Regions from separate parts of the Shewanella sp. SR43-8 genome, predicted to be linked through region 2. Evidence: predicted binding sites of a transcription regulator. Region 2 holds the regulator's gene; the other holds the start of a gene.
The links. Region 2 encodes ArgR, which controls arginine synthesis, uptake and breakdown. Its sites were predicted from a motif close to ANTGAATANNTATTCANT; they were not measured.

Region 1 (3,943 bases), on a different contig from region 2:
TCAGGCTGAGTAAACGATCGTACTTGTAATTGTTGAGCAATCCCCACCTCAAAACGTAAACCAATATCATCAACACAAATCCCCACCCACTTGTGTTTGAGAAAATCGAGCTCATCTGACTGTAATTGTTCAGTTAACACTCGATTAAGCAGTGTATTGATCGCGGCTATTTTTAATTTTTCTGGCATGACACTGAGCGAGCGGCGACTAACCTGAGGTGCGAAATGCAATACCTTTTGCGCTAAGTGTTGCGATAATTGTTGTGATAATGCCTGAGCCATCGAGAGTACCTACTTGCAAATAGAGCCAATAATCAAGTGAGTTTACTGGTAATTTATCTAACGAAACCTGTTTTAAATCAAATCATGTTAACTCAATCACATTTACACTCCTGTTCTTTGAAAAAAATGAGAACACCAATATGGAACTCTTATGCCCCGCCGGTAATTTAGCGTCACTCAAAGCCGCGCTCAATGCCGGTGCTGATGCGGTTTACCTTGGACTAAAAGATGACACCAATGCGCGTTCGTTTGCAGGATTAAACTTTTCTGCCCCACAGCTAGCTCAAGCGACTCACTTAGCCCATAACCAAGGCCGAAAGGTGTTTTTAACCCTAAACACCTTCCCTAAACCCGGTGAGGAACATCGCTGGTATCAAGCAGTTGATTTAGCCGCACAATTAGAAATGGATGCGCTTATCGTTGCCGATTTATCATTACTCGATTATGCCCACCAGCATTATCCACACCTTCCGTTGCATTTATCGGTGCAAGCCAGTGCGACCAACCTCGGAGCGCTGTCATTTTACCAACAAGCTTTTAATATTGAACGGGCTGTATTACCACGAGTGCTGTCAATAAAGCAGGTTCGCGATTTAGCGAAAGTCAGCTCTGTGGATCTGGAAGTCTTTGCATTTGGCAGTTTGTGCATCATGGCGGAAGGACGTTGTCATTTATCATCATATGTTACAGGTCAATCCCCAAATACCGGTGGCTCATGCTCTCCCGCGAATCATGTTCGCTGGCAAGACAGTGGCAGTGATAAATTAACCAGACTGAATAATGTGTTAATCGATAAAGCCGATGCGAGTCAACAACTGGGCTATCCAGTGGTCTGTAAGGGTCGATATGTTGCTGAATACGATCAAGATGCAAAATATTTACTCGAATCACCCACCAGCTTAAGCACCTTAAGCTTATTACCTGAACTCGCTAAAGCGGGCATCAAATCACTCAAAATTGAAGGACGTCAGCGCAGCCCTGCTTATGTAAGTCAAGTGACCCACGTTTGGCGCAGTGCTATCGACACTTATTTGGCCAATCCCGATTCTTTTTGCGAACAACCACAATGGACGCAAGCATTGGCTAAAGTATCCGAAGGACAAATCACCACATTGGGCGCTTATCAGCGTCAATGGCAATAAGGTTACAGAATGAAAATATCTCTTGCTCCAATTAGCTACTGCTGGTCAAAACCTGACGTTGAGCTTTTCTATCAACAAGTGGCATTAAGTCATATTGATACTGTTTACTTAGGTGAAACCGTGTGCAGTCGTCGCCGCGAACTCAAGTTTAACGACTATCTTGATCTGGCGAATATGCTTAAGTCTTATGGTAAACATGTGGTGTTATCGACCATGGCACTAATAGAAGCACAATCAGAGCTCAATGAATTAAAAAAAGCGATTGAGAATGGTGACTTTAGTATTGAAGCTAATGATATGGCGGCAGTACATTATGCACAGCAAGCCAAAGTTCCTTTTGTGTGCGGACCAATGATTAATAATTACAATCGGGCCAGTCTGGATTTACTGCATAAAAAAGGCATGTTCCGCTTTGTTATGCCATGTGAGTTATCTCAACAGTGGTTAAGTCGTATCATCAATCAAGGTGATAAACCCAAGTTTGAAATTGAAGTGCTCGGCCACGGCTATATGCCGCTAGCTCTTTCAGCGCGCTGCTTTACCGCTAAGCATTACCAATTACCGAAAGATAAATGCCAAACGATTTGCCAACGCCACAGCAAAGGTTTATTGGCTCAAACTCAAGAGTCGCAGCCCTTATTACGCTTAAATGGCATTCAAACTCAATCAGCGGCGCAAATAAATCTGATTAACCAAATTCCCCAGATGATCACCATGGGAGTGGACTATTGGCGGATTTCACCCAACAAATTAACCGATATTGACTTGGGTTCTGAGCTTGCCAGCGCACTACAACAGGTAACAAACGACCCATTTAATACTGAAGAACTATTCAATCAACAATTTAATCACAAGCAGCATACTGCAATCATTCATCATCATTGCAATGGTTACTGGTTCGGATTGCCGGGCATGGACTATCGCCAAGAGAACCAAGAAACTGTGTTTCCGTCATAAAAACTCAGCCGATTGCCATTAATGCAACCACTCATAACAATGATAATATTCATGTTCATTAATGGCATACAAGCGACTTAAAAACTCACACACTCAAAGCTGAAACACTCCAGAAACAAATCATTAACCAAATGATTATATTAGTTATTTATCATGTACAACATCATTCCCGCAAAGTAAATATCTACTCATATTTAACTAATATCTATTCGATTAAGTTATCATTTTACATACAGCAAAGAAGGGGGTAACCTTGCCTACCCAAAAAACACAACTGAATGGACATTCAATCTCTGTCCATAAGAAACAGTTGGATAGCCAAGCTGGCCAACTTACAGCAAATACGTAAGGTGTATTTAACGTGACACACAAAAAACATAACATTAAAACAATTCTTACCTTTATCATTCCGTCACTGATTGGTTTGTTACTGTTTATGACGCCTATCACTGTCAATGGTTCGATTACCATCCCAATTGCAATCATTTCAAAAGCATTGCAAAACCAAATGGGCAGTTCGATTCAGCTTATTGTGACCTGCATCGTTGTATTTATGGCAATAGCCTCATTGCTCACCCAGCTTACTAATCCTAAATTTGTGCGTAAAAATATTTTTTTACGCACCTTATTAAAAGTAAATTTATTTTGGTTAGCCGTGCGAATATTAGGCGCGGTCTTTATTGTCATGGTTTATTTGCAGATGGGACCTGATGCGATTACTTCATCGGCAACGGGTGGTTTAGTCTTAAATGATTTAGTGCCAGTACTATTTTCAGTGTTTATTTTTGCAGGCATGTTATTGCCGCTATTACTCAATTTTGGTTTATTGGAGTTTTTTGGCACGTTATTAACCAAAGTGATGCGTCCAATATTCAATTTACCCGGACGCAGTGCGATTGACTGTATGGCATCCTGGTTAGGTGATGGCAGTGTGGGTATTTTAATGACCACCAAACAATACGAAACCCGTTTTTACACGGCACGAGAAGCAGCCGTTATTGGTACCACTTTTTCAGCGGTATCGATAACTTTCAGTCTAGTGGTTATATCGCAAGTAAAACTTGAGCACTTGTTTGTACCATTCTATCTCACTGTGTGTTTGGCAGGATTTGTCGCCGCTATCATAGTGCCGAAATTACCGCCGTTATCATGGAAAAAAGATCTGTATATCGACGACACCCCACGCCATGAAGATGATGAAACAATTCCTGCCAGTCACGGTGTCTTTTCATGGGGATTTGAACAAGCAATGCAGCGAGCATCCTCTGCTGGTGGCATTAAACATGTCCTAACAGAAGGGATTAAAAACGTTGTTGATATGATTTTTGGGGTAATTCCAGTCGTTATGGCTATTGGTACCGTAGCGTTAGTGCTCGCTGAACATACACCAATTTTTAACTACTTAGGTATGCCATTTATTCCACTGTTAGAGCTACTGCATATTCCTGAAGCCACTGAAGCCTCAAAAACAATTGTGGTAGGATTTGCCGATATGTTTATTCCATCTATATTGGCCAGCTCTATTGAGTCTGACTTAACCCGTTTTGTCATTGCGGCATTATC
Region 2 (3,943 bases):
TGTTTAATGCCAATGATGGTGTTGAAGATCAGTTACGTCCATCTATTGCTAATGTGGCGCAATACATCTATGAGCTCACAGATCAATATGCAGACAGTGCTTTTAATGGCTTTGTCGGTATTGGTGCTAATTTTTGGGATACCTTTTATCCTGATGCGCGCCCAGCATTATTAAAACCTTTTCCGGCTATGAATGAAGGTATTCGTGATGCACCTGCAATGGAATATGATCTGTTTATTCATATTCGTTGTGACCGTTACGATATTTTACATCTTGTCGCAAATGAGATTAATCAAATGTTTGAAGATTTGGTTGAGCTAGTTGATGAAGAGCGTGGTTTCCGTTTTATGGACAGCCGTGATTTAACCGGTTTTGTTGATGGTACCGAAAACCCTAAGGGGCGCCATCGTCAAGAGGTTGCATTGGTTGGTAATGAAGATAAAGCGTTTGCCTCTGGTAGTTATGTTCATGTACAAAAATACATGCATAACTTAAGTAAATGGCATCGTTTACCACTGAAAAAACAAGAAGATATTTTTGGTCGAACTAAAGTTGATGATATTGAATATGAGTCGGAAGATAAGCCATTAACCAGTCATACCAAGCGAGTTAATTTAAAAGATGCGCAAGGTAATTCATTAGAAATCCTGCGTCAAAGCATGCCTTATGGTTCGATTCGAGAGCAAGGGCTGATTTTTATTTCTGTGTGCCGCACTCCAGAACATTTTGAACAAATGCTTCGCAGTATGGTTCACGGTGATGGCCATGGAAATCATGATCATTTAATGTTGTTTACCAAAGCGTTGACCGGATCATCATTCTTTGTGCCATCATTAGATTTTTTAACCCAATTCGATGATGCGTAACCACCCGCGTTAAGCAAAAAAAAAGCAATGCCATGGCATTGCTTTTTTTATAGTGATATTTTATTCACTATAATTGAATAAAGATCTAACGGTCTCTAAGGTATCATCAATAGTTTTTATACTTGCAGGGCAAATGAAAATCGTATCATCGCCAGCAATGGTACCTAATATCCCTTCAGGTTTACCTATTGAATCCAGCAAACGAGCAATTAATTGTGCTGCACCTGGACTGGTTCTTACCACTATCATGGCTTGGTTATGATCAACATCTAGCACTAAATTCTTAACTGGGCTACCCGCAGTTGGAACGCCTAGCTCTGCAGGCAGGCAATAGACCATCTCTTGCTTGGCGTTACGAGTACGAACAGCACCAAATTTGCTGAGCATACGCGATACTTTAGATTGATTAATATTACCGAATCCTTCGGTTTGAAGCGCATTAACAATCTCGCTCTGGCTTCCAAAACGTTCTTCTTTGAGAATCGATTTAAAAGTTCGTACGAGCTCATCCTGATTTCTTGTCGCTGGCATAATGATATTTCATCTTATATTTGTTATTCAAAAATCTAGCACATTTTGAATAGATTGACTTATTAAGTCAAGAAAAAATCAAATTTATTGAATAAAAATTCATTTTGTAGTGGAACTTTAAGCTGACACTTGTGTTAGTTCTGTGACTCATTTAAGCAATAAATGATTAAGATAATGGCGATGATTGTCTTGTCAGTACCAATAGAGTATCACCCTTTTCTGACAATAGATTAAGTTTTCCTTTTGAGAAATCAATTTGTTGTACTAATGAAATAGCTTGCATCAACTCGGCTTCTTGGCTCATAAAGCTGTCAACGCAGGCTTTCATGGTAGTGCCTGCTGGTGCCAGCTGTAAAAAGTTACCTTGCTGGGCATAACTGCCAAAAAACTGATTACAACTGTTGTTACCTGTTAACTCGCCATCTGCGGCAAAAACTAACGTTGCAGGACTATTATTAATGGTTGGAGTGTCGAGGACGGTGTCGACATGCCAAGTACCAATTAATTGTTCATTTGAGACAGTGGCCGATGGACTTTGGCAAGCACTAAGGCCTATAACTATAACTGCGGCGCCGAGAATATGCTTTATCATGCTGAGAGGGTTCCAAATACGAAAAAATTGGCGCTATTCTACTACTTGAGCATTAATAAAAGAGTAAATAATTGTCAGTTTTTGGATTAATGAACATTATTTAACGAACTAAAGAGAGTCAAATGATTAAATTAGTCAAAGTGTTGCATATCATCGGCTTAATTATGTTGCTGGTGGGCGTAGGCTTATATTGGCAAAGCGATATAGGTCAGCAAGTTAGTGGTATGTTGGTGATTGCATTGCTCATTGGCGTAGGAACATTAATTATGTCTCCGCTGCCTGTTGCGCTAGTGATAGAATGGGCTAAGAAGCAACCTCCCTATTCAGATCCAAAGGAATAATCATTGTCATTTATTATCCGTAAGGCGTTATTCACCGATGTTACTGCCATTGTGCAGTTAGAGCGTGCTCATGTAGATGATGAGTTGTCTGGTTCAGATAACCAATTACATGCTCATTCATTCACCAAAAGTGAGGTGGGTCAGCTAATTAATCAACATTGGTTTATGGTGGCAGAAGAGCAAGGGCAAATTATTGGTTATGTGATGGCCGCAAGATGGTCATTTTTTTCCGCGCAACCATTGTATCGCCATATTATTCAAAAGATTAAGTTCGCTGAGTTGGCTGGGCAAGCTTTATCGACGACCAATTCGTGTCAATATGGGCCGGTTTGGATCCAAGAGTCAAAACGTGGCCAAGGCGTGTTTGCGGCGTTAGTGAGTGAGTTAAAAAAACAAGTAAACACTAGCTTTCCATTTATGGTGACCTATGTTGCTGCAGACAATGCTCGCTCTTTAGCGGCACATCAACAAAAAGCTGCGATGACACAGATTGATCAATTTCGTTTTGAACAACGTGATTATTGTTTATTGGCCACCTCTACAGCTGATGTCATCAGCTAACTATGTCTTGGTGCGTGAATAAAGTGGTTATTAATTAGGAATATAATGAGTACTGACTTTGAAACCCTTTTTTCACCTTACCTTGGTTTAAGATTATCAGCATTTGACAACATGAAGCTGATTGCCGCGGTATTGGCTGAGGCAAATGAATCATATGATTGCATTGAAGCAAGTGTGCACAGTAAGGATAATCTACAAGTGCAGCAATCAGGATATTTTGTGCGCTGGCATGATAGATGGGTATTTTGTGGTGTAACCAATGACTATCATGCTGCAATAGCCTTATTTACTCAAATTGAGCAGATCAATATGGCATCAATTAGTGTCAAAGATGTGCCAATAATGAGTATGCAGCAAGTGTCATTTATGTGCATTGAAAGTGCGCACTTCGATCATTGTTAACCTATTTATTATACTATCTTCATTTATGTTTACGCATTAGGATGATTTCGCTAAATCATTGATGTGCATTATTGCTCAGGTTTATTTAACTGCATCAGTACCAGTGGTCGTTCTTCAGAGTGGTGACGATAGTATAATTGGGTGATTTCTGCTGGTAACTGCGATATTTGCCGCGGTTCTATCGCCACAAAGTGCTGCTGTTGATATAAGCCTATTAACCATGGGTGAGCAAATAAGAAGCAATGTTTAGTCTTTAATCTAGGTGCAATAAACTGTAATAACTGGCTTGCATGGTGTTGGCCACGATAGTCGGGGTGAACTAACAATCCATTTACCAGTTGATAGTGGCCTATTGGTTTGACTCTTATAGCGGCAATAATATTTCGCGGTCTGAATGTCGCTCTATTAACGTCATCACTCCTGTCTTGATTATCAGTAGCGTTTGAGTTTAGGTGATTAATAACTGCTATCGCTTCTTTTTGAGCTAATCGCGCATAAGGCATATGCTGACGATAGAATAATTTAATGGCTGACCATTCTTTTATTGTACAGAGCTTAATCGCTGAGAGTTTGCTTTCAGCAAGTTCAATCGCGTTGCCTTCTAAAGCGGTAAGATGACTCGCAATCGACTTATTCGCAATCGAATCACC

Region 1: the regulator ArgR is predicted to act here: its motif matches at 2,556-2,573, upstream of H5114_RS01865 (YjiH family protein).

The regions. Positions count from the first base shown of each region.
Region 1 is NZ_JACJDX010000001.1:438,920-442,862, forward strand. Features, by position in the region: gene H5114_RS01850 (SCP2 domain-containing protein) at 1-281, opposite strand, end outside; gene H5114_RS01855 (peptidase U32 family protein) at 422-1,423, shown strand; gene H5114_RS01860 (U32 family peptidase) at 1,433-2,380, shown strand; gene H5114_RS01865 (YjiH family protein) at 2,817-3,943, shown strand, end outside.
Region 2 is NZ_JACJDX010000003.1:36,821-40,763, reverse strand. Features, by position in the region: gene H5114_RS04330 (Dyp-type peroxidase) at 1-866, shown strand, start outside; gene argR (transcriptional regulator ArgR) at 927-1,397, opposite strand; gene H5114_RS04320 (META domain-containing protein) at 1,564-1,989, opposite strand; gene H5114_RS04315 (hypothetical protein) at 2,112-2,330, shown strand; gene H5114_RS04310 (GNAT family N-acetyltransferase) at 2,334-2,891, shown strand; gene H5114_RS04305 (hypothetical protein) at 2,937-3,293, shown strand; gene H5114_RS04300 (GNAT family N-acetyltransferase) at 3,362-3,943, opposite strand, start outside.